Regions from separate parts of the Ureibacillus suwonensis genome, predicted to be linked through region 3. Evidence: riboswitches for the same ligand, from Rfam matches in the RefSeq annotation. Region 3 holds a riboswitch; each other region holds the start of a gene.

Region 1 (6,174 bases), on a different contig from region 3:
TAAGAAAGTTTCATGCGGCTTCCAACACCGTATTCGCCGCCAGTCCAACCTGTGTTCACCAAGAATACTTGAACATCGTGCTTATCGATTTTTTCACCCAACATTTCAGCATATCTTGTCGCAGGAAGCGGCAAGAAAGGAGCACCGAAGCATGTTGAGAAAACTGGTTCTGGTGAAGTGACACCGCGTTCTGTACCAGCCAATTTGGAAGTGAATCCGCTTAAGAAGTGGTACATTGCTTGTTCTTTAGTCAATTTGCTGATTGGAGGAAGCACCCCAAAAGCATCCGCAGTCAAGAAAATGATCGTTTTTGGATGACCGGCAATTGATGGTGTCACGATATTTTCGATGTAATGGATTGGATATGCCGCTCTTGTATTTTCAGTTAAAGTATTATCATCGTAATCAGGCACGCGTGTAGCCGGATCGATTACAACGTTTTCCAATACAGTACCAAAGCGAATGGCATTATAAATTTCCGGTTCTTTTTCAGCAGATAGATTGATTGTTTTTGCGTAGCAACCGCCTTCGATATTGAATACGCCATTGTCAGACCAACCATGTTCATCATCACCAATCAATTTCCGGTTGCTGTCTGCGGAAAGCGTTGTTTTACCTGTACCGGATAAACCGAAGAATAATGCTACATCGCCGGCTTCACCAACGTTGGCTGAGCAGTGCATTGAAAGAATTCCTTTTTCAGGCAATAAATAGTTCATAATACTGAAGATGGATTTTTTCATCTCGCCGGCATATTCTGTGCCGCCAATCAGAATGATTTTCTTTTCGAAAGAAACGATGATGAATGCTTCAGAATTTGTTCCATCCACAGCTGGATCCGCTTTGAAACCAGGTGCTGAAACAATTGTGAAGTCAGCATCATGTGAAACCAATTCTTCTTGAGTTGGACGGATGAATAATTGATGGCAGAAAAGATTGTGCCAAGCGTATTCATTTACGACTTGAATTGCCAATTGCGAATCTTTATCCGCTCCGGCAAAGCCTTTGAATACGAATAGCTCATCTTTGTCTTTCAAGTAATTTAAAACTTTGATATACAAGTTATCAAACACTTCAGAAGAAATTGGTTGGTTTACGCTTCCCCAGTCGATTTTACCTTTGATGCTTTCTTCTTCGACGATAAATTTATCTTTTGGAGAACGTCCGGTATATTTTCCAGTTTCGGCAACAATGGCGCCATCAGTTGTGAGTCTCGCTTCCCCGCGAATAACCGCTTTTTCAACCAATTGCGGCACCGATAATTGGGTGTTTATATTTTTACCTTTTAATAATTCCTTCAGCTCATTTGCAACTTCTACTGAATTCATCGATTAAATACCATCCTTTTTTTATTTTTAGGGAAATTATTCTTTGTTATATAATACAAAAAATAGTATAACACATTGGGTGGAATAATCTATACTAATCCTTAAAATTTATTTGTGAAATTTTTTGACTTCTCTTCCAACCTCCTTGAAGAAAATGGAATTATGAAAAGACAGTAGACAAATAAGAAAAAACATTTGACAATGCAGTATAGATTACGTAACATGTTGCATGAACGGATACTCTTATCCAGAGCTGGTGGAGGGTTAAGGCCCTATGAAACCCGGCAACCTGCATTATCTATATAATAATGCGTGGTGCTAACCTGATGCAAGGGATTCCCTTGAACGATAAGAGTGAAAGGTAGAGATTTCAGTTCCTTTCCTCATGCAGAAATGTGGATAGGAACTTTTTTTATTCAAATCAATCCGGCATATATTCAAGCTAAAATAGATTAGCGAGTTTTATACCTTTCATTATCCTCGTAATGTTCCTTACGGGCGGAAGTCGGAAAGGATCATGGATAATGAGTACCGTATCATAAAGAGCTTCGTCTCAACAATTTAGGAGGAAAATGAATGTCAAAACGTCGGCTGTTTACATCAGAAAGTGTAACGGAAGGGCATCCGGATAAAATTTGTGACCAAATCTCCGATGCCATTTTGGATGCGATACTCGCAGAAGATCCAAATGCAAGAGTTGCTTGCGAAACGATTGTAACAACGGGATTGGTCCTTGTTACAGGAGAAATTACAACAACAACATATGTAGATATTCAAAGCATTGTTCGTAATACGGTTGCGGAAATTGGATATACGCGAGGAAAATTTGGATTTGATGCGGAAAACTTGGCGGTGCTCACTGCAATTGGCGAACAATCACCGGACATTGCGGAAGGTGTGGACCGAGCATTGGAAGCCCGGGAAGGATACATGACGGATGAGGAGATTGAAGCGATCGGTGCTGGCGACCAAGGGTTGATTTTTGGATTTGCTTGCAATGAAACGCCTGAATTGATGCCTCTTCCGATCAGCTTGGCGCATCAACTTTCCAGAAGATTGACGGAAGTCCGCAAGTCGAAAGAAATCCCTTATTTGCGTCCGGACGGGAAAACGCAAGTGACGGTAGAATATGATGAAAACAACATTCCTCGCCGAATCGATACGATTGTTATTTCAACTCAGCATGATGAGGGCGTCACTCAAGAACAAATCAAAGAAGATATAATGGAAAAAGTGGTCAAAACCATCATTCCTGCAGAGTTGTTGGATGGGGATACAAAGTATTTCATCAACCCGACTGGCCGATTCGTAATTGGTGGACCTAAAGGGGATGCAGGGCTCACTGGCCGCAAAATCATTGTCGATACGTATGGAGGATACGCCCGTCACGGTGGGGGAGCATTCTCCGGCAAGGATCCGACAAAAGTGGATCGTTCCGCTGCCTATGCGGCTCGTTATGTAGCGAAAAACATCGTTGCATCCGGTCTCGCTGACCGTGTGGAAGTTCAGTTGGCTTATGCAATCGGTGTCGCCCGTCCTGTATCCATTTCCATCGATACATTCGGAACGGGAAAAGTGGCTGAAAACCAATTGGTTGAATGGGTAAATGAATTGTTCGATTTGCGTCCTGCAGGCATCATCAAAATGCTTGATCTGCGCAGACCGATTTACAAACAAACGGCTGCATACGGCCATTTTGGACGCACAGACATCGATTTGCCTTGGGAAAGAACGGACGTGGCGGAAAAATTACGCCAAAAAGCGGGAATATAATATAATATGAAATGCAGGCAAACAATATGCCTGCATTTTTCATTTATTTCTTTAATGATTGATAATATTTCCCTTTTTGAACGTATTCGTTAATGATGCGATCCATATCTTTCCGTTCCGCTTCGGTCACTTCCCGCACGACTTTTGCGGGATTCCCCATCGCAACGGAATTGGGCGGGATTTTTTTCCCTGGAGGCACTAAACTTCCAGCTGCAATAAGCGCCCCCTCGCCGATTTCCGCACCGTCCAAAACGATTGCCCCCATGCCGATTAATGCGCGTTTGCGGATAATGCAGCTATGTAGAGTCACCTGATGGCCGACGATGACCTCATCCTCAATAATGAGAGGGTTGTTCGGACTTTGATGCAAGCAGCTTAAATCCTGTATGCTGCAACGTTTGCCGATGATCGTTGGCGCCACATCCCCGCGGATGACCGTACCAAACCAAATGGTCGTATCTTCGTCAATGGTTACATCGCCGGTAATTGTCACATGCTCTGCAATATATGCGGAAGGATGGATTTTTGGTTCTTTGTCGTGATAAGGATAAATCATCGCAATGCTCCCCATTTCTAATGTATTATTTATGTATATTATCCTAACAAATAAGAAAATTTTTGAAAATAGAACGAACATCTTGTTGATGAAAGTTTTAGAGAAATAGGAGGACCGCTATGTGGAAGTGGGAAACGGATGTACAAGCGAAAGCGGTGGTTGTAATTGTACATAGCGCTTTTGAACACCATCGCTGGTACGCATGGTTGATTGAAAAATTGAGAACGGAAGGCTTTCATGTGGTAATGGGGGATTTGCCCGGCCATGAAGAAGGCTCGAGATATACAAGAGTACATGATGAATTGATTGATGAATATTTGCTTTTCATTAAACAATTGATGCAAAGTGCCCTTCAATATCAACTGCCGGTATTTGTCATTGGACATGGGTTGGGGGGGACACTGGCAATCCAATTTTTGCGGAAAACGAAATTGGAGTGCGCAGGGCTTATTCTGACCGCCCCATGGTTCCAATTGCAGAAACATTCAAATTTACTGGCTAGTGCTTTGGCAAGCATGAATTTGGCACCAAATAAAAAAATATCATTGGAATTAAATAAACGCCTGTTGACCCGAAATCCGGAGGGGATTTTAGAAATGGAGGATGATGTGCCCTATCATTCCAATGTGACTGTACGATGGTACCGGGATATTCAGCAATTAATGAAAAATTTGGCCACTCAGCAGGAAAGAACATTGACGTTGCCGATTTTGCTGATTACGCCGAATCAGGATAAAGTGGCGGACTCGGAAGCGGCCAGAAAATGGTTGTTGTTGCAAAAAACCAGGGAATTTCAATACAAGGATTGGCCATATAGTTACCATAATATTTTCCATGACCTTGAACGGGAAGAAGTATTTTTATATGTTCGGGATTTTATCAATAATGTACTTCGATCCATCGGTTACATCGTTTAATCTATTTGATTTGTAATATTTTGATGAAAATTATTTTCAAAAAATGATATCAGAAATATTGATTGATATTATTAATTTTTGTAATATTAAAATATTCTTTCAGAAAATAGTAAAAATTATTCAATTTAATTTCAAAGGGGTGTGGGTATGGTAGAAAATGCTTTGAACTGGATTTATGATATCCTTTGGGGTCCTATCATGATTTATGGGATTTTGATCGTAGGACTTGTGTTTTCCATTTTGACCAGATTTGTTCAGATCCGAAAAATTAAAGAAATGTTTGTCCTGATGTTTAAAGGGCAAAAATCCGATGCCGGAATTTCATCATTCCAGGCATTGACGGTGGCTTTATCGGGACGTGTAGGCACAGGTAACATTATCGGTACTGCCAGTGCCATTGCCTTTGGTGGACCTGGTGCGGTATTTTGGATGTGGGTCACGGCCTTTATCGGTGCATCAACCGCTTATGTGGAATCGACACTCGCTCAAATATATAAAACAAAAAAATTGGGAATCTATCGCGGTGGGCCGGCGTATTACATGGAAAAAGGAACAGGACAGCGCTGGTTCGGAGTCGTGTTTGCGATTGCCGCCATTTTGGCGATGGCCATTTTGATGCCTGGGGTTCAATCCAATGCCATTGTCAGCGCAATGGATAATGCCTTTGACATCTCTCCATGGATTACCGGTTTAATTACGATTGTTTTATTGGGTTTCATAATTATCGGTGGGGTTAAACGGATTGCCAACGCCGCTCAAATCATCGTTCCGTTTATGGCGCTTGCCTATATTTTAGTAGCGTTCATCGTAATTATTATGAATATTTCCGAAGTGCCTGCAGTGTTCGGGTTGATTTTCCGCAGCGCTTTCAATGTGGATGCCACATTCGGTGGAATGATTGGTGCCGCCATCGCTTGGGGGGTAAAACGTGCGGTTTATTCCAATGAAGCCGGTCAAGGTACAGGACCTCACGCGGCGGCTGCAGCGGAAGTATCCCATCCGGTCAAACAAGGTTTGGTTCAGGCGGCATCCATTTATATTGATACATTGCTTGTATGTTCCGCGACGGCATTAATGATATTATTCATGGGCACATATAACACGAATGTGAATAGCGCTGATGGGGAATTGATTGTGGAACATGTGCCTGGCCATTCTTATACTGAATTTACTCAGCTTGCAGTAACCGGAGCGTTTCCGGGATTAAATAACTTCGGTTCTGCATTTGTCGCTTTTGCTTTGTTCTTCTTTGCCTTTACAACATTAATGGCATATTACTATATTGCGGAAACAAACGTCGCCTATCTATTCTCCGGACGGACAGAAGGGGTTGTTACTTGGATTTTAAAATTTGTCCTTCTTGCATCCGCATTCTATGGCGCCGTAAGAACATCCGATTTGGCATGGCTCTTGGGGGACATCGGTCTTGGTTTGATGGTATGGACGAACGTAATCGGAATTATCATATTAGCGAAACCGACCTTTGTTGCCTTAAGAGATTATGAGCAACAAAGAAAAGCAGGAAAAGATCCGGTGTTTGATCCAATCAAGTTGGGAATCAAAAATGCAGATTTTTGGGTTGAGCGATTGAAACAAAATC
Region 2 (12,904 bases), on a different contig from region 3:
GTATAGGAGTTGTATTGAATGAAAACGGTAACAGTGATTGGTGGAGGAATTACAGGACTTTGCACGATGTACTATTTGCAAAAACAATTGAAAGAAAAAAATGTTCCTGCCCGTTTGGTGCTTTTGGAAAAAAATCCTTACCTTGGCGGCAAAATGCACACAGCGCGGGAAAACGGATTCGTCATGGAAACGGGGGCGGATTCCATTGTAGCCCGTTATCCAAGTGTCCAAGAACTGATAAAAGAACTCGATTTTGAATCGGAAGTTGTTTATAACGAAACGGGGATTTCCTATATCCATACGAACAATGAATTACATGCAATTCCTAAGGAGTCTGTTTTCGGTATTCCGATGACGGTGGAATCATTGAATGCGAGCACATTGATTTCAGAAGAAGGAAAACAACGCTTTTTAAAAGATGAAGAAATTCCGAATACGAAATTTACAAAGGAAAATTCAATCGGAGAATTTTTGGAATACTTTTTGGGAAAAGAAATCGTTGAAAAGCAGATTGCCCCAGTACTTGCCGGCGTTTATTCCGGAGATATTTATAAATTGTCCATCGCTTCCACCATTCCGTATTTGGTCGATTATAAAAATGAATATGGCAGCCTGATGAAAGGATTGCAAGCGAATCGGGAAAAATTTGAACGGGAAGCAAATAAAAAATTCTTGTCTTTTAAAAACGGTTTAAGCCAATTGATCGACCGATTGGAAGAACTGTTGGATGATGTAGAAATTTATAAAGGCACGGAAACGGTTCAAGTCGAGAAGAAAAATGATCGTTATGAAATCACTTTGGCTAGTGGCGATAAAATGGAATCGGATGTTGTTGTTTTGGCATTGCCTAACAAAGTGATTAAACATCTTTTGAATAATGAAGAATTGGAACCTTATTTCAACCAATTCAAAGATGCATCCGCCATCACAATGTATTTGGGCTTTGATCTGCCGGATTCCGTATTGCCGCAGGATGGCACCGGATTTATCGTTTCCCATAACAGCGATTTGGCATGTAATGCATCCACTTGGACAAGCCGCAAATGGAAACATACGTCCAAAGAAGGGAACCTGTTGGTGCGCGTCTTCTATAAGGAAAGCAATCCACGTTATCAAGAATTGATTAACATGACTGATGAAGAGCTGACAAAAGTGGCATTGAACGATATTAAACTCAGCTTGAATATAGAAGCGCAACCTAGCATTGTGAATATTACGAAATGGATTGAAGCGATGCCGACTTATGATTTGGCCCATCACGAAGCATTGGATCAAGTGTTGGCAAAATTGGATCAGCTCTATCCAAATCTGTTCATTGCAGGATGTTCTTATTTCGGCGTAGGAATCGGCGCATGTATCGATAATGGTAAAGAAACGGCAGAGAAAATTTTCGATATCATTTCGCATTAATTCCGATTAGTTAACTTGACAAAATGAAGAATACCGTTTATGATGTAAGCTATTATATCGGTATTTCAAAATTGAATATTACTTATCGAGAGAAGTGGAGGGAACTGGCCCTGTGAAGCTTCAGCAACCACTAATGAAATTAGTAAGGTGCTAAATCCAGCGGCAATGGCCGAAAGATAAGGTGACTTCAAAAGGAAATGACAAGCCTTCTTTCGCAAGAAGGCTTTTTCTTTTAGATGAATTAACTGAATATTTAAGAAGTAAAGAAAAGTGAGGGAATTTGGATGGGGCTACTGGAAGCTTTAAGAAATAGAGTGTTGGTTGCGGATGGGGCGATGGGAACCCTTTTATATTCGTACGGACTTGAATACTGCCATGAAGAAATGAATATTGAAAGACCGGACATTATCGAAAAAATTCATAGCGAATACATACAGGCCGGCGCTGATGTGATTCAAACGAATACTTATGGAGCCAATGGAATCAAGCTTGCCCGTTATGGATTGGAGTCCAAAGTGGCGGAAATTAACCAAGGGGCGATTGCTGTAGCCAAGCGTGCAGCAGAAGGCCACAACGTCTTTGTTTTGGGTTCCATCGGCGGAATTCGCGGCGTCCGGAAAGTTGACCACACATTGGAGGAAATTCTGGAAGCTGTCCGTGAACAGGCGGAAGTGTTGATTGACGGACAGTTGGATGGTTTATTGCTTGAAACTTACTATGATTTTGAAGAACTTACGGAAACGTTGAAAATGCTAAGGCTAATGACGGATATGCCTATCATCGCCCAAGTTTCCATGCAGGAACCTGGCGTGTTATTGAACGGCATGAAATTGAATGATGCGTTGAAGCGGCTTGAACAATTGGGGGCAGATGTCGTAGGAGTGAACTGCCGTCTTGGCCCTTATCACACATTACAGGCCTTTGAAGAGGTGGAAATTCCCGAACGGGCCTTTTTATCGGCTTATCCGAACGCATCCCTGTTGGATATCGAGGATGGCCGCGTCGTTTATGAATCGGAAGTGGATTATTTTGCCCGTGCCGCAGTGGAACTTTGCAATGAAGGGGTAAGGCTCATCGGAGGATGCTGCGGAACGACGCCAAAACATATTGAAGCGATGAAAAAGAAACTGGCCCATTTCCAGCCGGTTGAAAAGAAAGTGGCAAAACCCCAAAGGGAAATTGTCATTCAGGAAGCAGAACCGCGGAGTTTCGAGCCGCTTCATGAAAAAGCGAAAAGGGAACGTTCGGTCATTGTCGAGTTGGATACACCAAAGCATCTTGAAATCGACAAATTTATTGAAGGGGCCAAAGCGCTGTACGAGGCCGGGGCAGACCTTATCATGATGGCCGACAATTCCTTGGCTTCCCCAAGAGTCAGCAACTTGGCGATGGGGGCCATCTTAAAATTGCAATACGGAATCCGCACAATGCCCCATATTACATGCCGGGACCGGAATTTGATCGGGTTGCAATCCCATTTGTTGGGGTTAAGCGCCCTTGGTCTCCATGATGTATTAGCCGTTACAGGAGACCCGACAAAAGTGGGGGATTTTCCGGGCGCCACAAGCGTTTATGATGTTTCATCCATGGAATTGATCTCCCTCATCAAACAATTGAACGAAGGGATTTCTTTCTCCGGAAAAGCCCTTAAAAAGAAAGCCAACTTCTCTGTAGCGGCCGCTTTCAATCCGAATGTAAGGGTGATTGATCGCGCGGTAAGCCGCCTTGAGAAAAAAATCGAACATGGTGCGGATTACTTCATTTCCCAGCCGGTATACTCCAAGGAAAAAATCGTGGAAGTATATGAAGCGACGAAACATTTGGAAACACCGATTTATATCGGAATCATGCCGCTCACAAGCTTTAAAAATGCGGAGTTCTTGCATCATGAAGTGCCAGGAATCAAATTGTCCGATGATGTGTTGGAAAGAATGAAACAAGTGAGCGGAAATAAAGAAGAAGAAACAAGAGTGGGTCTTGAAATTGCGAAAGAGTTGTTAGATACGGCAACGAAATACTTTAACGGAATCTATTTGATCACGCCGTTTATGCGATACGATATAACATCACAACTATTGCAATATATCCAACAACTTGATGAGCAGAACAAAGGAGTTATAGCAAATGGTTAACCATCCAATCGAAGAACAGTTGCAGAAACGAATTTTGATCATTGACGGGGCAATGGGTACAATGCTCCAGCAGGAAAATTTGTCAGCGGAAGATTTCGGTGGCGAACAATATGAAGGATGCAATGAACATCTTGTCTTGACAAGACCGGATGTGATTTCAAAAATCCACCGTGCCTACTTGGAGGCGGGGGCGGATATTATTTCGACCGATACTTTTGGGGGAACGCCCCTTGTTTTGAACGAATACGGCTTAGGGCACAAAGCTTATGAAATCAATAAAAGGGCAGTGGAACTTGCAAAGGTGGAAGCGGAAAAATATTTAACCAGTGATTGGCCTCGATTTGTGGCAGGATCCATGGGTCCGACAACGAAAACATTGTCTGTCACAGGCGGCGTGACATTCGATGAACTAGCGGAAAACTTTTATATTCAAGCCAAAGCCTTAATTGACGGCGGAGCGGACCTGCTTTTGCTTGAAACAAGCCAGGATATGCTGAATGTAAAAGCGGCAACCCTTGGCATCAAGCGGGCTTTTGAAGAAACGGGAAAAGAGCTTCCGGTCATGGTTTCCGCAACAATTGAACCGATGGGAACAACATTGGCCGGCCAGTCCATTGAAGCTTTCTATATTTCCATTGAGCATATACATCCAATTTCCATTGGTCTGAACTGTGCGACAGGACCGGAGTTTATGACGGACCATATCCGCTCCTTATCCGAATTGTCCACAAGTTATATCAGCTGTTATCCGAACGCCGGATTGCCGGATGAAGAAGGGCACTATCACGAAACACCGGAATCGTTATCGACCAAATTGAAAGGATTTGCTGAAAAAGGCTGGCTAAACATTGTCGGAGGATGCTGCGGAACGACTCCTGCCCACATTAAAGCCATTCGTGAAGCGATCAAAGATTACAAACCGCGTCCGAAGAAGGAAAAATCCCACGGACATGCCGTATCCGGCATTGAACCGCTTGTTTATGATGATTCCATGCGTCCGTTGTTTATTGGTGAAAGAACGAACGTCATCGGTTCCCGCAAATTTAAGCAATTAATCATTGAAGGAAAATACGAGGAAGCGGCGGAAATCGCCCGTGCCCAAGTGAAAAACGGGGCGCATGTCATCGATATTTGTTTGGCAAATCCTGACCGGGATGAGCTTGAGGATATGCGCAAGTTTATGCAAGAAGTTGTGAAGAAAGTGAAAGTGCCTTTGGTGATTGACTCAACGGATGAGCGCGTCATCGAGGAGGCGTTGAAATATTCCCAAGGAAAGGCCATCATCAATTCTATTAATCTGGAAGATGGTGAAGAGCGTTTCGACAAAGTGCTCCCGATTGTAAAAAAATACGGGGCTTCGGTTGTGGTTGGAACAATCGACGAAGAAGGAATGGCCGTTACGCGCGAAAGAAAATTGGCCATTGCGGAACGCTCGTACAAAATCTTGACGGAAAAATGGGGCTTGGCACCGGAAGATATCATTTTTGACCCATTGGTGTTCCCAGTAGGTACGGGGGATGAACAATACATTGGCGCCGCGGAGGAAACGATTGAAGGAATTCGCCTCATTAAACAAAAATTCCCGAGAGCTTTGACGGTGCTTGGCATCAGCAACGTTTCCTTTGGTCTTCCACCTGTGGGACGGGAAGTGTTGAATGCGGTATTTTTATATCACTGCACGCAAGCGGGGCTGGATTATGCCATCGTCAATACGGAAAAATTGGAGCGTTACGCTTCGTTGCCGGAAGAAGAAATTCAACTTGCCAATGATTTGATTTTCAATACGAACGATGAAACCTTGGCGAAATTTACGGCCTTTTACCGGGATAAAAAGAAAGAGGAGAAAAAGGTCGAGCTTCCTGCGACGGTGGAGGAACGTTTGAAATATTACATCGTCGAAGGAACAAAAGAAGGATTAATTGAAGATTTGGAGGAAGCAAGAAAAATCTTTGATACGCCACTCGATATTATAAACGGGCCGCTTATGGACGGCATGGCGGAAGTCGGCCGCTTATTCAACGATAACCAATTAATCGTGGCGGAAGTATTGCAAAGTGCCGGCGTCATGAAGGCAGCCGTTGCACACCTGGAACAGTATATGGAGAAAGTGGAGGACAGCGCCGGAAAAGGGAAAGTCATTTTGGCTACGGTAAAAGGCGACGTTCACGATATCGGGAAAAACTTAGTGGATATAATTTTGAGCAACAATGGTTATCAAGTCATTGATTTAGGGATCAAAGTAACCCCTGCGGAATTGATTGAAGCCATCCGCAAAGAAAAACCGGATATCGTCGGCTTATCTGGACTACTAGTGAAGTCGGCACAGCAAATGGTGTTGACGGCACAAGACTTTAAAGCGGCCGGCATTGATGTACCGATTCTTGTTGGGGGAGCCGCTTTGACGAAACGCTTTACGGAAACGAAAATCGCCGCGGAATACGATGGACCGGTGATTTACGCAAAAGACGCGATGCAAGGGTTGGAACATGCCAACCGTTTGATGGATTCAAACGAACGGGAAGCCTTCCTGCAAGAAATTCGGGAATCCCGTGAAAAACGGTTAGAAGCGGATGCGAAACGGGCAAACCGGCCGAAAAAAGAAGCGCCGAAAAAGCAAGCCAGAACGGTGGAAGATGCGCCGGTGTTCGTACCAAAAGATTTGAAAGTGCATATTAAGAAAAATTATTCGGTTCAACATTTGCTGCCATATGTCAATATGCGCACATTGCTCGGCCATCATTTGGGCTTGAAAGGCAATGTGGAGAAATTGCTGGCAGAGAAAGACGCGCGGGCGGTGGAGTTATACAATTTGGTGATGGACATTTTAAATTCCGGAGTCTTGAAGCCTTCAGGCATGTATCAATTCTTCCCTGCCCAAAGTGATGGGGACGATGTGATCATTTACAGCCCGGATGATATGAAAACTGAAATTGAGCGATTTCATTTCCCACGGCAACAAGTAGAACCATATTTATGTCTTGCCGATTACTTGAAATCTGTTGATAGCGGAGAAATGGATTATGTGGCGCTCATGGTGGTTACTGCCGGCCATGGTGCAAAAGAAAAGGCGGAACGATTAAAAGAAGAAGGAAAATTCTTGGAAAGCCATGCGCTCCTTTCCACAGCATTGGAGCTTGCGGAAGGATTTGCAGAACGATTGCACCAGGAAATCCGAGACGATTGGGGATTCCCGGATCCGACAGACTTTACGATGAAGGAACGTTTTGCCGCCAAGTATCAAGGTCAGCGATTCTCCTTTGGTTACCCGGCTTGTCCGAATTTGGAGGATCAGGAGAAGCTGTTTAAATTGTTGAAACCGGAGCAAATTGGCGTACATTTGACGGAAGGTTACATGATGGAGCCGGAAGCAAGCGTTTCGGCCATCGTCTTTGCCCACCCAAGCGCGAGATATTTCAACGTATGACAATGAGCATCCCCTGGGAAAGGGGATGTTTTTTATTAAGATTAAGCTATCGCCTGATTTTGTGAACATAACGACATCTCCCGTTTTTAATGACAGGTTTTGTGTCCGTATCAACAGAAATTGTGACAATCGCCCCGATTTTTGTGTCCATATCATCAGGTTGCTTTTTATCAACAAAATATTTCTGAACCGTATCAAGGAGGGAGATTGGATGATTCGGCCAATGACGGCGGAAGATCTTGAAAGTGTATCAGCCATCTACAACGAAGCCATTTTGAATACGACATCCCTTTATCGCACACATCCGGAGACGTTGGAAGAAAGAAAGCAATGGTTTATAGAAAATGAAAAGGAACATAATCCGATGTTTGTCTATGAAGAGGATGGGGAAGTGGCGGGTTTTGCCACATTCAAACGATTTTATCCCAATGAAGGCTATAAATATTCCATGGAACATTCCGTTTATGTTTCATCCAAACACCAAGGAAAAGGAATCGGAAAAAAGCTTTTGCAAACAATCATTGAAGAAGCAAAGAAACGGAATGTGAGAACACTGGTGGCTGTCATCGATTCGGAAAATATCGCAAGTATCAAGCTGCACGAACAGTTCGGTTTTCACCTGGCCGGCCGATTAAAAAATATCGGCTACAAATTCGGGAAATGGTTGGACATTGAATATTATCAATTGCATTTTTATTGAATGAAAAAGGGATCCATCTCAAAGAATAACAGGGATGGATCCTTTTTATATGACATTTGTAATGTGGAAAAGGTGATATTTGATTCTATTGGTCCGTGACAATCCATTGTACGATGAGAATACTAATTTATAGGAATAGGTGAACCTATGTCGATGACTAATGCTGAAAAGACGAAAAAATTACGTAAAGATGTTGCACCCTTTGCCAAATCGGAAAGGAAAAAAAGTATCCTTCAAATGATGGATACCCTCATTCCCCTCCTCATCATTTGGGGAATCGGATATTATTTTGCGAGTACCAATCCGTGGATAGGCGTCCTTTGTGGCGTGCTTGCTTCCGGATTTGTCGTGCGCACATTCATTATTTTTCATGATTGCACCCATGGATCCTTTTTCAAGAGCAAAAAGGCCAATGATTTTGTAGGAAACATTACTGGAATCCTCACTTCCTTCCCTTATGCGAAATGGAGAAGGGAGCATTTGATTCACCATGCCACAAGCGGCAATTTGGATAAACGCGGCATCGGTGATATTGATATGTTGACGACGGATGAATATTTGGCCCTTTCAAAAACCAAAAGATTTTTCTACCGTTTATACCGTAATCCTTTTGTGATGTTCGGGTTGGGGCCATTGTATTTAGTGCTGGTTTTAAATCGTTTCAACCGGAAAGATGCGAAGAAGAAAGAGCGCATGAACACGTATTTCACCAATATTATGGTGGCGCTATTAATCACAGCCCTGATTTTGGCCTTTGGCTGGAAAGCGGTACTTCTAGTTCATGGAGTGACGATGTTTATTGCGGGATCCCTTGGCATTTGGCTGTTTTATATCCAACATACGTATGAAGATTCATATTTTGAATACGATCCGGAGTGGGATTATGTAAAGGCGGCCGTGGAGGGAAGTTCTTTTTATAAATTGCCGAAAGTGCTGCAATGGATTACAGGGAATATCGGTTACCATCATGTGCACCATTTGGCGCCGAGGGTACCAAATTATTATTTGGAAGCGGCCCATAATTCCGTGCCTCCTCTTCAAAAGGCGACAACGATAACGATTAAAACAAGTATCGAATCGATTCGTTATAAATTGTACGATCCGGAGAAGAAAAGGTTTGTCACTTTTAAAGAAGTGGAAAAATTATATTCCGGAAAAGTAAAGTCGGTTGAAGTCTAAAGGAAGAGTCCCAAAAGTATAGCCTGCTTTTGGGACTTTCGTGTTTTCACAATGTATAATGAAAAGAAAAAGGTTGCGAGGAAAACGATGAAGCGCTGGTACATGATTTTACCGAGAAGCAAGTGGATTAGCATTTATATATGGATCATCTTTTGTATTCTCCCTTTTTACTTCCTTGTTGTACGGACATTATCCCAAGTGCAAATATTTTTCGGGGTTGTTTTGATTTTGCTTTATTTTTTATCTTACTATTTTTCTGTCCATTCCAAAAACGGGGTTGTCTATATGTGGGTCAGTTTCGGAATGGCGCTGAATATTTTGATGACGTTATTTTACGGGTATGTGTATTTATCCATCTTCACCTCTTTCTTCATTGGTAATATCAAAAGCACGGTCGGTTTTTATATCATGTACGGCTTGCATATTGGATTTACGATTCTTTCCATCGTCGCCGGTTATTTCATTGAATTGGAATCATTCCTCCACCAGACGCCATTTATCATCATCACCGTAGTGGGTGTTGTCATTTTGCCGATCGCCATCTATAGCAGGAACAAGCAGGAAAATCTGGAAGGTGAATTGGAAAGTGCAAAAGAGCGGATTGCGGAACTGATTATCCACGAAGAACGGCAGCGTATTGCCAGGGATTTGCATGATACGCTGGGACAAAAGCTCTCCATGATCGGTTTAAAGAGCGATTTGGCGAGCCGGCTTGTGGAAAAAAATCCGAAAGCGGCAATCAAAGAAATTCAAGAAATCCGGCACACGGCAAGAATCGCATTAAAAGAAGTGCGGGAACTCGTTTCGAATATGAAAGCTGTCAAGTTGAGCGAGGAATGCAAGCGGGTGGAGGAAATGTTGCAAGCTGCCGGGATTCACTATCAGTTGATCGGGGATATTCATAAATTAAAAATCCCCGTTTTAGTGGAAAATGTACTAAGTATGTGTTTAAAAGAAGCGGTGACCAACATTGTGAAGCATAGCGGTGCAAAGAACTGCACCGTTGAAATTCAACAGGATAAAAATGAAGTGATGCTGTTGATCCAAGATGATGGAAAAGGATTAAATGAAAACGCCGGGTTTGAAGGGAATGGATTAAAAGGGATGCGTGAACGATTGGAATTTATCAATGGAACAGTGACGATTGAAAATAATCCTGGAGTGAAATTGAAGATTACGATACCCCTCACCATTATCCACCAGGAAGGAAGTGCAATATGATAAGAATTGTGATTGCGGAAGATCAAGGGATGTTGCTTGGCGCATTGAGTTCACTGCTAAACATGGAAGACGATATGGAAGTAGTGGGACTTGCCAAAAACGGGGAAGAAGCGGTGCGGCTTGTCGACGAATTGAAACCGGATATTTGCATTATGGATATTGAAATGCCGGTGAAAACAGGGCTTGATGCTGCGGAAGAGTTGAATGGGAAAACCGATTGCAAAATTATCATTTTAACGACCTTTGCAAGACCCGGTTATTTTGACCGGGCAAGAAAAGCCGGAGTGAGAGGTTATTTGTTGAAGGACAGCCCGATTGAAGAGCTCGTGAACGCTATACGGGTGATTATGGAAGGAAGACGGATCTATGCACCGGAATTGGTGGATATCGTCTATGATGAAGAAAGCGAAAATCCATTGACCGAACGGGAAAGTCAAGTGTTGGAGCTTGTGGCGGAAGGAAAAACCACAAAGGAGATCGCTGCGGAGTTATATTTATCCACAGGTACCGTAAGAAATTACATCTCCACCATTTTGGATAAGCTGGGCGTCGGCAATCGTATCGAAGCCATTTCCCGCTTTAAAGAAAAAGGGTGGAATAAATAAAAAAGAGAGGACATAACAAGCGTTTAAGCCGATGTTATGTCCTTTTATTTTCATTATTTATTTTTTTTCGTAAGGCGTCCCAATGCAAAGGCGGCAGCCATTAAGCCGATGACTGTATTCGTCTTTTTATTAAACACTTGTTTTGTGACAAGGTTTATGTTTTGAGGACGTTCAGCAAGTCGGCGCATGAAGTATCCGTACCAGTCACTGCCGAAAGGAACATAAGTACAGAAATTATAGCCTTCTTTAGCCAATTCCAATTGCATATCTTTGCGGAAACCATAAAGCATTTGGAATTCAAACCGGTCATTAGGAATATTGTGATCTTTCACGAATTGTTTGACGTGATTGATTACATTATGATCGTGTGTCGCGATGGACGTAAATTTGCAATTCAATAAGGAGTATTCAATGATTTCAATAAAGTTCAAATCAATATCGCTTTTATCTTGATAAGCAACGCTTGGCGATTCTTTATAAGCGCCTTTTACGATGCGAAGGCGGTAATCTTTATATTTTTCCGCATTTTCTTTCGCATTGAAGAAATAAGCTTGGATAACCGTACCGACATTATCGTAAGTTTCGGACACTTTTTCCATCAATTCAAATGTAGGCTGCAACAAATCGTAAGTTTCCTGGTCAAAGTTTACGTGCATATTATATTTATGGGCAGTTCCTACAATTTCCATCACATTATCGTAACAGAAGTCAAAGTCAATTTTTAAACCTAATTGGGAAGGTTTGATTGAAATATGGGCATCGACACCGCTTTCATGAAGCGCTTCAATTGTTTCGATAATGTAATCTTTCGCTTTGATTGCTTCTGACCGATCGTTTACAAATTCACCGAGGACATCCACTGTACATGAAATACCGTGTTTGTTCAGTTCTTTGATACTTTCGATAACTTCAGGGATATTTGTACCAGCAACAACACTTTGAGCTCCGAGTTTTAAACCATATTTTTGTGCTGCCTTATTCAAAAGCTGATTTTCTGATAGTGCGATGAAAAAGTCACGTAATACTGGCATAAACGATCTCCTCTTTTCCTGATAAGATATACAAAAATATTATAGCATAGAAGATTTTGAAGCTTTAGAATACATAATTCGCTAATTATTGTTTTTTTGTGAAAATTGCAATTGCTCATCAAATAATGTCGATACAATATTCCCTACCGTTATTATATTTCCCGAAGAAGTGGAAATTAATCCATATAATAATGGACGTTTTTCCTGCATCTGAAGGACCGGCAATTGTGGCGATTTTGCCGACGTAGAAAATGACCGGCACCTTCTTCTGATATAAGCGAACCATTTTTTCTGACAAACATATTTCAGAATGAATTATTGCGTTTGTCATCACAATCTCCTATCCTAAATAAGTATAATTGAGTCTTAAGCCAGAAAAAAGTGAAAATAATAAATTTTTATCAAAAGTGAAGAAAAGAAAACGGTGTGCCATTCATTTGTTTGTTTTTTGAATGTGAGATTTGTATGATAATTTTGCCGAAAACTTCGAATAGAAAATTGGAATAGTGTATACTAAAATTAACGAATAATGGAAGAAGGGATCTTGAATGAAAGAAATGTATCAAGACGATTCATTAACTTTGCACACGGATTTATATCAAATCAATATGGTGGAATGTTATTGGGCTGACGGTATTCATAATCGCAAAGCCGTTTTTGAAATTTTCTTCAGAAAACTTCCTTTCGGGAACGGGTTTGCCATCTTTGCGGGACTTGAACGGATTATCGACTACTTAAAAAATTTCCGCTTTAGTGAAACGGACTTGGCCTATTTAAAAGAGTTGGGTTATGATGATGAATTTCTTGATTACTTAAAATCTTTACGTTTTACCGGTTCCTTGCATTCGGTCGTGGAAGGGGAAGTCGTTTTTGCGAATGAACCGTTGCTTCGTATTGAAGCACCGTTGGCAGAAGCGCAACTTATCGAAACAGCCCTATTAAATATTGTCAATTTTCAAACTTTGATCGCCACTAAAGCAAGCCGGATTAAGCAGATTATCAAAGATGAAGCGGCTGCGGAATTTGGTTCCCGCCGGGCGCAAGAATTGGATGCCGCCATTTGGGGAGCACGGGCTGCCATTATTGGCGGTTTTGATTCCACTTCCAACGTCCGGGCAGGAAAAATATTCAATATCCCGGTGTCCGGTACACATGCCCACGCTTTTGTACAAGCTTACAAAGATGAATATGAAGCTTTTAAA
Region 3 (12,904 bases):
TGGTCGACAATAATCATGCTTTGCCCTTCGTTGATGGCAATGATGGAACCGTTGCTGATGATATTGTCGCTTCCTTTTCGATTAAAGCCCCGTTTGCCTCCGCGTTTTTTTCCTTTTGTTATTAATACGTCCGCCGGGATGGAGTCGCAATAAAAATACTCTCTCCATTGATCCGCAAGCACCCCGGCCAAAGCGCCAACCCCCGCTTTCAATAAGCCCATCACATTCCCTCCAATCTACTAATTGCCATATAATTCATTCTACTTCGAATCCCATTCGAATGCATTATAATTTCATGAAAATTCTGCTTGAACACATGATTTGAATCATGCATGATAAAAATAAGAGAAGTTAGAAATATTATGAATACAAGGAGAAAAAAGAGATGACGTTGAAATTTATCCATTATCCAAAATGCACAACTTGCAAAAAAGCGCAAAAATGGTTGGACGAAAATGGAATAAACTATGAAGCCATTCATATTGTAGAACAAACTCCTACGAAGGAAGAATTAAAATCCTATTGGGAAAAAAGCGGACTGCCTCTGAAAAAGTTTTTTAACACATCCGGACAAAAGTATAGATCCCTTGGTTTAAAGGATAAACTAAATGCGATGTCCGAAGAGGAACAGCTGGAATTGCTTGCCTCTGATGGAATGTTGATCAAGCGTCCAATCGTGACGGATGGGGAAAAAGTCACTCTTGGATTCAAAGAGGAAGAGTTTGAAAAGACATGGAAGTAATCCACTGAAATGGCTTGTTTTTTGCTATGGAAATATGTCAAACTGGTTAAAAGATTACATATGATGGAGGTTAAAGTATGACAGTACCTAAGGAATTACGTTATACTTCAGAACATGAATGGGTAAAAGTGGAAGATGGTAAAGTGCGTGTTGGAATCACTGATTTCGCGCAATCTGAACTTGGCGATATTGTGTTCGTGGAACTTCCGCAAGTGGGTGACGAAATTCAAATGAACGAGCCGTTTGGAAGCGTTGAATCCGTAAAAACGGTTTCTGAATTATATGCACCGGTTTCCGGCAAAGTTGTTGAAGTGAATACTGAACTGGAAGACAGCCCGGAACTTGTGAATGAATCACCATATGAAAAAGCTTGGATGATTGTCGTTGAACCTTCAGATGCTTCCCAAATCGATCAATTATTGACTGCGGAACAATACGAAGAAATCATTTCGGAATAGTATGTGAAAAACGCCAGTGAAAGAACTGGCGTTTTTTTTAAAACAAAATATAATAAATAAACAACCTTTTTATTTTATTTTTGTTTCTTCGGTTTTTATTATAGTACTTGGGGTGATCAACATGCATTATGAAAAATGTATTATTGTTGAAGGTCGTTCGGATATGATGAAATTGGCCCCCATATTTGCGGAAGAGGTGAAAATCGTCTGTACAAATGGAACCATCAGCGAAGATGCGTTGCTGGAACTCCTTGAGCCTTATGAGGAATGCGAACTATATACATTTTTTGATGCGGATCAATCGGGCGATAAATTAAGAAAATTGATGAAGCGGATCTATTCTGAGGCTACCCATCTCAACGTTCCGAAGACTTATATGGAAGTGGCGAATGCCCCAAGAAAAGTATTGGCACAATTACTGAAGGAAGCGAAATTTTCAGTACACAAAGAATATTTAGTATAGGAAATGATCGAAATGGAAGAATGGACAATTGAAACTTGGAAAGAGAAAGCAAAAAATCATGAAGTAACGGCTTTATATTTATACACACCCTTTTGCGGAACATGCAAAGTGGCATCAAAAATGTTGGAAGTCGTCGAAGTGTTGCTGCCACAGATTCCCATTGGCAAAGCGAATATCAATTTTCTGGAGGATTTCGCTTTTGAACAGCAAATCGAAAGCGTGCCTTGTCTTTTGATTACGAAGAATGGAAAAGAGCATGAAAAAGTTTATGCCTTTGAATCCGTACAAAACTTATATGAAAAGTTGAGATTATAGTTGACATATGATAGATTACATGGTACATTGGTTCCATAATTAAATAGAAAACTCTTATTAAGAGTGGTGGAGGGAAGTGCCCTATGAAACCCGGCAACCATCATATTTTTGATATGATAAGGTGCCAAATCACGCAAAGTATTTATTACTTTGAAAGATAAGAGGAAGTTTTACAAATTCTTCTGGGTTGTTCAACTTCCCTTCTACTTATCAAAGTAGGAGGTTTTTTTATTGAAATTTCCTCTTTTTACATTGCTAAAGTAATAGAATAAAAACTGTAAAATTCACAGATGCAGTATTAAAACTTTATTGCGGTTTGTCAAAGGAGTACTCATATGATTGAAGTAAAAGATGTCACAAAAATATTTAAAACGAAAGATGGAGAATTAACCGCAGTTGATCATGTCAGTTTATCCGTTCAAAAAGGTGAAATTTTCGGAATCATCGGATATAGCGGTGCCGGAAAAAGTACATTGATCCGCCTTTTGAATGGACTTGAAAAACCAACAAGCGGTTCAGTCACTGTGAATGGTCTTGAGATATCATCGATAAAAGGAAAAGAGTTGCGCAAAGCGCGCCAAAAAATCAGTATGATTTTCCAACATTTCAATCTATTGTGGTCGAGAACGGTTGCGGAAAATATCGCATTCCCTCTGGAAATCGCCGGTGTTCCAAAGGCGCAACGGGACAAGAAAGTTCAAGAATTGATCGAACTTGTGGGGCTGGGCGGAAGAGCGGATGCTTATCCTTCCCAGCTTTCCGGGGGACAAAAGCAGCGTGTGGGGATTGCGAGAGCGTTGGCAAACAATCCGGAAGTGCTGCTCTGCGATGAAGCGACGAGCGCATTGGACCCGGAAACAACCGATTCGATTTTGAGTCTGTTGCAAGATATTAATCAGCGCCTCGGATTAACGATTGTGTTGATTACCCATGAAATGCATGTCATCCGCAAAATTTGCCATCGGGTGGCGGTAATGCAAGCCGGGCGCATAGTTGAACAAGGGGACGTACTTGAGGTGTTCCGAAATCCTCAAGCGGATATTACGAAAAACTTTGTGATGCAAGTGTCCGATTCAAGAGAATCCAAAGAAGCGATTGAGCATATTTTGAAAAATTACCCAACAGGGAAATTGGTGAAATTGATTTTTGTAGGAAATACATCCGATCAACCGGTTATTTCTTACTTGATCAAAGAATTCCAAATTGATGTTAATATCCTTTACGGCAATATATCCGAAACTGCCAATGGCCCTTATGGAACATTGATCGTCCAACTTGACGGAGATAAGGAAAAAGTGGAAAAGGCGTTGGAAAAATTGCAGACGATGAACATTAAAACGGAGGTGATTTCCAATGATTGAAACTTTATTTCCAAATGTAAAGTGGGACCTCATGTGGCAAGCTACTTATGACACGGTCTACATGACGGTTGTCTCAACGGCGGTCACCTTCGTTCTTGGATTATTGATCGGTATTTTGCTTTTTTTAACTAGTCCCCATCAATTGTGGGCGAACAAAGTGGTTCATTTCTTGACGGGATCCCTTGTCAACATCTTCCGTTCGATTCCGTTTATCATATTGATCATTTTGTTGATTCCATTTACGAAGTTTTTACTTGGAACAATCCGTGGAGTAAATGCCGCTTTGCCGGCGCTGATTATCGGTTCTGCGCCATTCTATGCCCGTCTCGTTTTAATCGCATTCAGAGAAGTGGATAAAGGGGTCATTGAAGCGGCAAGATCAATGGGCGCCAATACATTTCAGATTATTTGGAAAGTGTTGATTCCGGAATCCAAACCTGCCCTCATTTCCGGCATTACGGTAACGGCTGTTGCCCTTGTCGGCTATACGGCAATGGCGGGAATCATCGGTGCTGGCGGTCTGGGTAACTTGGCATTTTTGGAAGGTTTCCAAAGAAGCCGGGAAGATGTCACGTTAATGTCAACGATTTTTATTTTGGTCATTGTATTCATCATACAATGGATTGGCGATACTATTACTGCCAAAACGGACAAGCGTTAGTTGGGTGATTTGGCGAAAGCCGTTCACATAAAAAAATTGAAGGAGAAGGAGAAAGAGGCATGAAGAAATTATTATCATTTTTGCTTTTATCCGTTCTTGTACTCGCACTAGCAGCATGCGGTACGAAAGACGATGCAAATTCTTCGTCTGATGAAGGAACAAAAGACGACGAAACAAAAGAAAAAGTAACATTAAAAGTGGGTGCTTCCCATACACCGCATGCGGAGATTTTGAAAAAAGCCAAACCTATTTTGGAAAAAGAAGGAATTGAACTGGAAATTGAAGAATATCAAGACTATGTATTGCCAAACGAAGATTTGAACAATGGCGACCTTGATGCAAACTACTTCCAACACATTCCGTATCTTGAACAAAAAGTGGCCGAAGAAGGTTATGATCTAGTCAATGCTGGCGGTATCCACATCGAACCGATCGGCATCTACTCCAAAAAATATAAATCTTTGGATGAACTGCCTGATGGTGCGACAATCCTGATTTCAAACTCAATTCCTGACCATGGCCGCATTTTATCATTGCTTGAAGCGCAAGGTTTAATCAAATTAAAAGACGGCATTGATAAAACAAAAGCCACATTGGATGATATTGTAGAAAATCCGAAAAACTTGAAAATTGAAGCAACTGACGCTCCTGAAATGATGGTTACATATTATGAAAACGAAGAAGGAGACGCAGTTGTCATCAACTCCAACTTTGCGATTGACGCAGGCATCAACCCTGTAAAAGATTCCATCGCCATTGAAGGTTCAGAATCACCTTATGTAAACGTAATTGCTGTACGTTCTGGCGATGAAAACCGCGAAGAAATCAAAAAATTGGTAGAAGTATTGCGCTCCAAAGAAATCCAAGACTTCATTCTTGAAGAATGGGGCGGCTCAGTAGTACCAGTAAGCGAATAATTTAGCGGTAAAAAGAGGCTGGGACATAACTAATAAAGTGAACGAGCTGCAAAAAGATTTTTTGTAAAAAATTGATTGGAGTGACGGGGCGAGTTTCTGTCGCGCACGCTTAGTCGCAAAGCAAAAGCTTTCCTGCGACGAGCCCTCTCGAGACCCCGCAGGAGCGAAGGATTGAGCTCCGAGGAGGCTCGAGCCGGGCCCGCGGAAAGCGTCCCCGGAACGGAAATCAATTTTCTTCAATTATCAAAAAAACACCATTTTCTCCCGGGAAAAAATGGTGTTTTTTATCTTTTATCCCAGCCTCTTTTTCTAATTTAAAAGGCTATTGGAATTGATTCAATCTGGAGAAGAATGAATTGACGAATTTGATAAATACTTGTTCAGAAGGAGCCAATTCCCGGTTCGCCGGATAAATGATTCCTACGTTGCGTGTGATGTTTGGGTTATCAATTTTCATTTTGATCGTTAAACGCGGGGTTGAATCATAGAAGGAGCTTTCAGGAAGCAATGTGACGCCAATGCCTGCTGCCACCATCCCTTTCAAAGCATCCATATCTTCCCCTTCCGAAGTGACTTTAGGAAGAAAACCAGCCGATTTGCATGCATCGACCACGACTTTATGTAGAATGTATCCTTCCGGGAAAAGAACAAAATTGTCATTCCGCAGTTCATCCAAATGGATTTTATCCCGTTTCGCCAGCCGATGATTGGCGGGAAGCAGGGCGCAAATATTTTCGTTGAACAAAATCATTGAATTGATGCTTTCATCTTTTCGGGGTACCGGGCCAAGAAAGGCAAGATTCAACTCCCGATTTTTCACCGCTTCGATCAAGTATCGGTAAGAACCCTGACGCAAGTGGAAATTGACATCAGGATAGTCTTTTTTAAAGGCGGAAATGACTGTCGGAAGAACGTAACTTGCTAAACTGGTAGGGAACCCGATTTTAATGGAGCCCCTTTCAGGATCCAAATATTCCTCCACTTGCTTGACCGCATAATCGATGGCATTGAGTGCGGTAATGGCATGCTCCAAAAAGATTTTGCCGATCGGTGTCAATTTCACATTCCGCCCGACCCGTTCAAAAAGTGGTGTGCCAAGCTCTTCTTCTAAATTTGCTATTTGTCTGCTCACAGCAGATTGAGCTACATGAAGGTGTTCAGCAGCGTCTGAAATATGTTCCCGCTCTGCCACTTCAACAAAATAGCGCAATTGACGTAATTCCAGAGTACTCCCTCCTAATCATCTAAAAAACAGATGAGTCTATATATGATATATATGTATTTTTTATATTAAAAGAAAATTATATAAATGTAAACGATGGAAAGTAATGATGAACCTTTAAAATGAAAGGGGCCGGAAGCGCTTATTTGAATTTTTTCTTCCTACTTTATAAATTTATTAAATAACAATTATTAAAAAAATGATTCCTATTCCTGCCATTGAAAGGATATGCAAGAAGAAAGTATATTGGAATATTTTCTTAATATTCACTCATTAATAATTGTTCTCAATTAGTCGGGGTTTATTGAAAATGAACATGCCTACTTTTTACAAAAACGATCACTGAAAAAACTGAATTGGGAATTGTAAACACTAATATTGGTGAGGTTTTTGCTGATTTATGGGAATAAAAGTTTAAAACTTTTGCATGCCCCCTTGATTTAGGTTAAGATTAGAATGATAATAAATTAGTAATGGTACTGCCAACCATAACAAAAATGGAGGTATATAGATGTCAACTTTAACAATTAAAGATCTTCATGTATCAATCGAAGGAAAAGAAATTTTAAAAGGTGTAAACCTGACAATCAATACAAATGAAGTACATGCAATCATGGGGCCAAACGGTACAGGAAAATCCACATTGGCTTCAGCGATCATGGGTCATCCTAAATATGAGGTTACTCAAGGAACAATTGAAATAGATGGACAAAATGTATTGGAAATGGAAGTGGACGAGCGGGCTAAAGCGGGGCTTTTCCTTGCCATGCAGTATCCATCCGAAATTTCAGGTGTTACCAATGCCGACTTCATCCGTTCAGCCATTAATGCCCGCCGCGGGGAAGGCAATGAAATTTCAATCATGAAATTTATCCGTGAATTGGATAAAACAATGGAATTCCTGGAAATGGATCCTGAAATGGCTCAACGTTATTTGAACGAAGGTTTCTCCGGTGGGGAAAAGAAACGTAACGAAATTCTTCAAATGATGATGCTGAAACCTAAATTCGCCATTTTGGACGAAATCGACTCCGGTCTTGATATCGACGCTTTGAAAGTCGTTTCCAAAGGCGTTAACGAAATGCGTGGCGAAGATTTTGGCTGCTTGGTGATCACCCACTATCAGCGCTTATTGAACTACATCACTCCAGATTATGTTCATGTTATGATGCAAGGCAAAATCGTGAAATCCGGCGGACCTGAGCTGGCTAAGAAATTGGAAGCGGAAGGTTATGAATGGGTCAAAAAAGAGTTGGGAATTGAAGATACAGACGCAGTAACTGAAAAAGAAGCTTAATTAGGAGGACGATGAAAGATGACGGTTGAAACAAAATTGGCGTTATCAGCTAGCGAAGTCCGCTCGTTCTCTGAATCAAACAACGAACCGAAATGGTTTACTGATTTACGTGCGGCTGCCCTTGAAAAAGCTGTTGATTTACCAATGCCGAAACCAGATAAAACAAATATTGAAAAGTGGGATTTCATCAATTTCCCAAAACATACGGTGAAAAGTGAACTTTTTGCCATTGAAGAATTGCCGGAAGAAGTAAAGGAATTAATCGATGTTGAACAGCAAGAAAATCTCTATGTTCAACGAAACAACACGCCGGTCATTTTAAAACTTTCAGATGAACTTAAATCCCAAGGCGTTATATTCACAGATTTCCTGACAGCTGTGCGCGAACATGGGGATTTGGTTCAAAAATATTTTATGACGACAGCTGTCAAATTGGATGAACATAAATTATCCGCTTATCATGCGGCTTTGGTGAATGGTGGAGTGTTCTTATACGTTCCGCAAAATGTTGTCATCGAAAAACCGATTCAAGTGGTATTCCTGAACGATGATGAAGAAGCTTCATTATTTAATCATGTGTTGATCGTAGCGGATAAAAATTCGTCCGTCACATACGTGGAAAACTACTTATCGACAGTAGAAAAGGCAAAAGGCCAAGCCAACTTGATCGAAGAAGTCATCGCATTGGATAATGCACAAGTTACTTTCGGTGCAGTCGATGTCCTTGCCGATGGATTTACAACTTATGTAAACCGCCGTGCCCATTTAAACCGTGATGCAAAAATCGATTGGGCATTGGGCTTAATGAACAACTCGGATACAATTTCCGAGAACATTACCCACCTTGTTGGCGACGGCTCCCATGCGGATACAAAAACAGTAGTGGTGGGAACAGGAAGCCAAAAGCAAAACTTTACAACGGAAGTTCGCCACTGGGGCAAAAACTCGGAAGGCTTTATTTTGACTCACGGTGTAATGAAAGATGCGGCTCAAAGCATCTTTAACGGCATCGGTAAAATTGAACATGGTGCATCCAAATCCAACGCTCAGCAAGAATCCCGCGTATTAATGCTTTCAAGCAAAGCCCGCGGGGATGCCAACCCGATTTTATTAATCGATGAAAATGATGTTATGGCTGGACATGCAGCTTCTGTGGGACGGGTGGATCCGACCCAGCTTTATTACATGATGAGCCGTGGCATTTCGAAAGAAGAAGCGGAGCGCTTGATCATCCATGGTTTCCTTGCGCCGGTTGTAAACTCATTGCCAATTGAAGGAGTAAAAAATCAGTTAACGAAAGTTATTGAAGGGAAAGTTCGTAAATGAATGAATTTCGAAAAGATTTTCCTATATTGAATCAAGAAGTAAACGGGCATCCGCTCGTTTACCTTGACAGCGCCGCAACATCTCAAAAGCCTGTGCAAGTTTTGGACGTCGTTCGCAAATATTATGATTTTGACAATGCCAATGTGCACCGCGGAGTTCACACGCTTGGAAATCGTGCAACGGATGCGTATGAAGGGGCCCGGGAAAAAATCCGCAAATTCATCAATGCCAGATCAACAAAAGAAATCATTTACACAAGAGGCACAACGACTTCCTTGAATACAGTTGCGAGTGCTTATGGAAGACAAAATGTAGAGGAAGGCGATGAAATCGTCATCACTTATATGGAACACCATTCAAACTTGATTCCATGGCAGCAACTCGCAAAAGAAAAAAAGGCGGTATTAAAATATATCGATTTGGAAGAAGACGGAACGATTTCATTGGATACAGTGAGAAAAACGATCACACCGAAAACGAAAATTGTGGCAATGACAATGGCTTCCAACGTATTGGGTACCATCAACCCGGTAAAAGAAGTTGCTGCCATTGCCCATGAAAATGGTGCGATCATGGTGGTGGATGCAGCCCAGGCAGCGCCGCATATGCCGATTGACGTACAAGATATCGATTGCGACTTTTTGGCCTTTTCCGGTCATAAAATGTGCGGTCCTACAGGAATCGGTGTCCTTTACGGCAAACAAGAACTTTTGGAAAAAACGGAGCCGATTGAATTTGGCGGCGAAATGATTGATTTCGTTGATTTATATGATTCCACATGGAAAGAGCTTCCTTGGAAGTTCGAAGGCGGTACGCCAAACATCGCCGGCGCCATTGGTTTAGGGGCTGCAATCGATTATTTGACGAATATTGGAATGGAACGGATTCGACAACATGAACATGAATTGGTAGCATATGCTTTATCTGAAATGGAGAAAATTGAAGGGATCCAAATTTATGGTCCGAAAGATCCGAATAAACGTTGCGGTCTGATTACATTCAATTTAGATGGCGTGCATCCTCACGATCTTGCAACGGTTCTCGATATGAGAGGAATTGCCATCCGTGCAGGACATCACTGTGCACAACCGTTGATGAAATGGTTGAAAGTTTCTGCAACGGCACGGGCAAGCTTCTATCTCTATAACAACAAAGAAGATATCGATGCGCTCGTTGAAGGATTGCTCGCAGCGAAGGAGTATTTTAACAATGTCTTTGAATAATTTAGATCAACTATATCGTGCGGTCATCATGGAGCATTATAAAAAACCGCGAAATAAAGGCCACTTGGATGAAAATAACGTAACCGTTGATATGAATAACCCAACTTGCGGTGACCGTATCCATTTAACATTAAAAATCAACGACGGTATTGTGGAAGATGCCAAATTTGATGGCGAGGGTTGTTCCATTTCCATGTCATCCGCTTCCATGATGACGGAAATCATCAAAGGAAAAAAAGTGGAAGAAGCACTCAAACTGGCAGAGATTTTTTCAAAAATGATGCTAGGCCAGGAAATTGATGAAGAGACGTTGGAAGAAATGGGGGATATTGCTGCACTTCAAGGTGTATCCAAATTCCCTGCCCGCATTAAATGTGCGACTCTTGCCTGGAAAGCGATGGAAAAAGGAGTAAGCCAAGAGTTAAAATAATTTGAACGGAGGAGAGAACATGGCAAAAAATGTGCCTGATATTGGCGATTACAAATACGGTTTCCGTGACAAGGACGTTTCTGTATTCCGTTCAAAACGTGGATTAACCGAAGAAATCGTCCGTGAAATTTCAACAATGAAAAATGAACCTGAATGGATGCTCGAGGCCCGTTTAAAAGCCCTTGATATATTCTATTCAAAACCAATGCCGCAATGGGGTGGCGACTTATCCGAATTAAACTTCGATGAAATCACTTACTATGTAAAACCGACGGAAGCGACTCAACGTTCCTGGGATGAAGTGCCTGAAGAAATCAAAAGAACGTTCGACCGTTTAGGTATTCCGGAAGCGGAACAAAAATATTTGGCCGGCGTTTCCGCCCAATACGAATCAGAAGTGGTTTACCACAACATGAAAAAAGAACTTGAAGAAAAAGGAATCATCTTCAAAGATACAGACTCCGCTTTGAAAGAAAACGAAGAGCTGTTCAAAAAGTATTGGGGAACAGTGGTGCCGGCTTCCGACAACAAATTTGCCGCTTTGAATACAGCTGTTTGGTCCGGTGGTTCATTCATCTACGTTCCACCTGGCGTGAAAGTGGAAACTCCGCTTCAAGCATACTTCCGGATCAACTCTGAAAATATGGGGCAATTCGAACGTACGTTAATCATTGTGGACGAAGGGGCTTCCGTACATTATGTGGAAGGATGTACAGCACCTGTTTACACTACAAGCTCCCTTCACTCTGCGGTGGTTGAAATCATCGTGAAGAAAGATGCTTACTGCCGTTATACGACAATCCAAAACTGGTCCAACAACGTGTACAACCTGGTGACAAAACGTACGGTTGTGGAAGCGAACGGTACAATGGAATGGATTGACGGCAACATCGGTTCCAAACTCACAATGAAATATCCTGCATGTATTTTGAAAGGTGAAGGAGCCCGCGGTATGACGTTATCCATCGCATTGGCGGGTAAAGGTCAGCACCAAGACGCCGGTGCAAAAATGATCCACTTGGCACCGAATACGTCATCCACAATCGTGTCCAAATCCATTTCAAAACAAGGCGGTAAAGTAACATACCGCGGTATTGTCCGCTTCGGTCCGAAAGCAAGCGGCGCCCGTGCGAATATCGAGTGTGACACATTGATTTTGGATAATGAATCGACTTCCGATACAATTCCATACAACGAAATATTGAATGATAATGTGTCCCTTGAGCACGAAGCGAAAGTATCCAAAGTATCCGAAGAACAATTATTCTACTTGATGAGCCGCGGCATTTCTGAACAGGAAGCGACAGAAATGATCGTTATGGGCTTCATTGAACCATTCACTCGCGAACTACCAATGGAATACGCGGTAGAAATGAACCGTTTAATTAAATTTGAAATGGAAGGTTCTATTGGATAAACCTATTAAACGTACGCTTTACCTGTAAAAATCGAGTGCATTTTGCTGCACTCGATTTTTTTAATATACATAAACACAAATATGTTCATGAGCATGGTGAATATCCACAGGCAATATAGCTGAGGATTTTCAGTTGGCTAATATTTCACTGAGAATGACTGAATTGTCCCAAATTCAATCAAAATGCTATACTAAAATAACTGTAAAAATTTTCAGAAAACAGATTGATTAATTCTAAAAAACTTGTATACTAAAATTAAACGTAACATACCAACCGGTCAGTATGAAAGGAGTTGATTAAAATGGATTTTTCCTTTTCTCCAAAAGTGGAGGAATTAATCAAAAAATTAAACCATTTTATGGAAGAGTACATTTATCCAAACGAAAAAGTATATGAAGAACAGCTAATCCAACAAGAAAACAGGTGGAGTGCCGTGCCGCCCATTATCGAAGAATTAAAGGAAAAGGCAAAAGAGCAAGGGCTTTGGAATCTGTTTTTGCCAGACAGCGAATATGGAGCAGGACTAACCAATTTAGAATATGCTCCTTTATGTGAAATTATGGGCCGTTCGCTAATAGCGCCGGAAGTGTTTAACTGCAATGCGCCGGATACAGGAAATATGGAAGTGCTAGTGAGATATGGTTCTGAACAACAAAAGAAAGAGTGGCTTATTCCATTGCTCAATGGAGAAATACGCTCATGTTTTGCAATGACAGAACCGGATGTGGCTTCATCGGATGCGACGAATATTGAAGCGAGTATTGTGCGCGATGGAGATGAATATGTAATTAACGGAAGAAAATGGTGGTCTTCGGGCGCGGGGGATCCTCGATGCAAAATTGCCATAGTGATGGGAAAAACAAACCCGAATGCCAACCGTTATGAGCAGCAATCCATGATTCTTGTTCCCTTTGATACACCAGGTGTCAAAATTGAACGAATGCTTCCGGTGTTTGGATATGACCATGCTCCACATGGCCACGGGGAAATTACCTTTGAAAATGTTCGGGTGCCAGCAGAGAACATCATCTGGGGAGAAGGGAAAGGATTTGCCATCGCCCAAGGAAGGCT

The links. Region 3 has a riboswitch for S-adenosylmethionine ahead of ACFPOH_RS08730 (methionine ABC transporter ATP-binding protein). Riboswitches for the same ligand answer to the same signal wherever they lie in the genome.
Region 1: another riboswitch for S-adenosylmethionine. It lies ahead of metK (methionine adenosyltransferase); the one in region 3 lies ahead of ACFPOH_RS08730 (methionine ABC transporter ATP-binding protein).
Region 2: another riboswitch for S-adenosylmethionine. It lies ahead of ACFPOH_RS02645 (bifunctional homocysteine S-methyltransferase/methylenetetrahydrofolate reductase); the one in region 3 lies ahead of ACFPOH_RS08730 (methionine ABC transporter ATP-binding protein).

Annotation. Positions count from the first base shown of each region.
Region 1 is NZ_JBHSNQ010000150.1:178-6,351, reverse strand. It holds gene pckA (phosphoenolpyruvate carboxykinase (ATP)) at 1-1,328, opposite strand, end outside; SAM riboswitch class I at 1,569-1,683, shown strand; gene metK (methionine adenosyltransferase) at 1,905-3,101, shown strand; gene ACFPOH_RS11595 (gamma carbonic anhydrase) at 3,145-3,657, opposite strand; gene ACFPOH_RS11590 (alpha/beta hydrolase) at 3,777-4,574, shown strand; gene ACFPOH_RS11585 (alanine/glycine:cation symporter family protein) at 4,722-6,174, shown strand, end outside.
Region 2 is NZ_JBHSNQ010000033.1:11,067-23,970, reverse strand. It holds gene hemG (protoporphyrinogen oxidase) at 19-1,410, shown strand; SAM riboswitch class I at 1,490-1,593, shown strand; gene ACFPOH_RS02645 (bifunctional homocysteine S-methyltransferase/methylenetetrahydrofolate reductase) at 1,695-3,542, shown strand; gene metH (methionine synthase) at 3,535-6,966, shown strand; gene ACFPOH_RS02635 (GNAT family N-acetyltransferase) at 7,178-7,666, shown strand; gene desA (Delta(5) desaturase DesA) at 7,820-8,845, shown strand; gene ACFPOH_RS02625 (sensor histidine kinase) at 8,933-10,066, shown strand; gene ACFPOH_RS02620 (response regulator transcription factor) at 10,063-10,671, shown strand; gene ACFPOH_RS02615 (proline dehydrogenase family protein) at 10,725-11,702, opposite strand; gene ACFPOH_RS02610 (hypothetical protein) at 11,821-12,033, opposite strand; gene ACFPOH_RS02605 (nicotinate phosphoribosyltransferase) at 12,251-12,904, shown strand, end outside.
Region 3 is NZ_JBHSNQ010000075.1:2,506-15,409, forward strand. It holds gene ACFPOH_RS08705 (SPFH domain-containing protein) at 1-221, opposite strand, end outside; gene ACFPOH_RS08710 (arsenate reductase family protein) at 386-742, shown strand; gene gcvH (glycine cleavage system protein GcvH) at 820-1,200, shown strand; gene ACFPOH_RS08720 (toprim domain-containing protein) at 1,322-1,663, shown strand; gene ACFPOH_RS08725 (thioredoxin family protein) at 1,676-1,978, shown strand; SAM riboswitch class I at 2,030-2,142, shown strand; gene ACFPOH_RS08730 (methionine ABC transporter ATP-binding protein) at 2,314-3,339, shown strand; gene ACFPOH_RS08735 (methionine ABC transporter permease) at 3,332-4,000, shown strand; gene ACFPOH_RS08740 (MetQ/NlpA family ABC transporter substrate-binding protein) at 4,060-4,917, shown strand; gene ACFPOH_RS08745 (LysR family transcriptional regulator) at 5,240-6,142, opposite strand; gene sufC (Fe-S cluster assembly ATPase SufC) at 6,651-7,436, shown strand; gene sufD (Fe-S cluster assembly protein SufD) at 7,455-8,762, shown strand; gene ACFPOH_RS08760 (cysteine desulfurase) at 8,759-9,985, shown strand; gene sufU (Fe-S cluster assembly sulfur transfer protein SufU) at 9,972-10,415, shown strand; gene sufB (Fe-S cluster assembly protein SufB) at 10,435-11,832, shown strand; gene ACFPOH_RS08775 (acyl-CoA dehydrogenase) at 12,135-12,904, shown strand, end outside.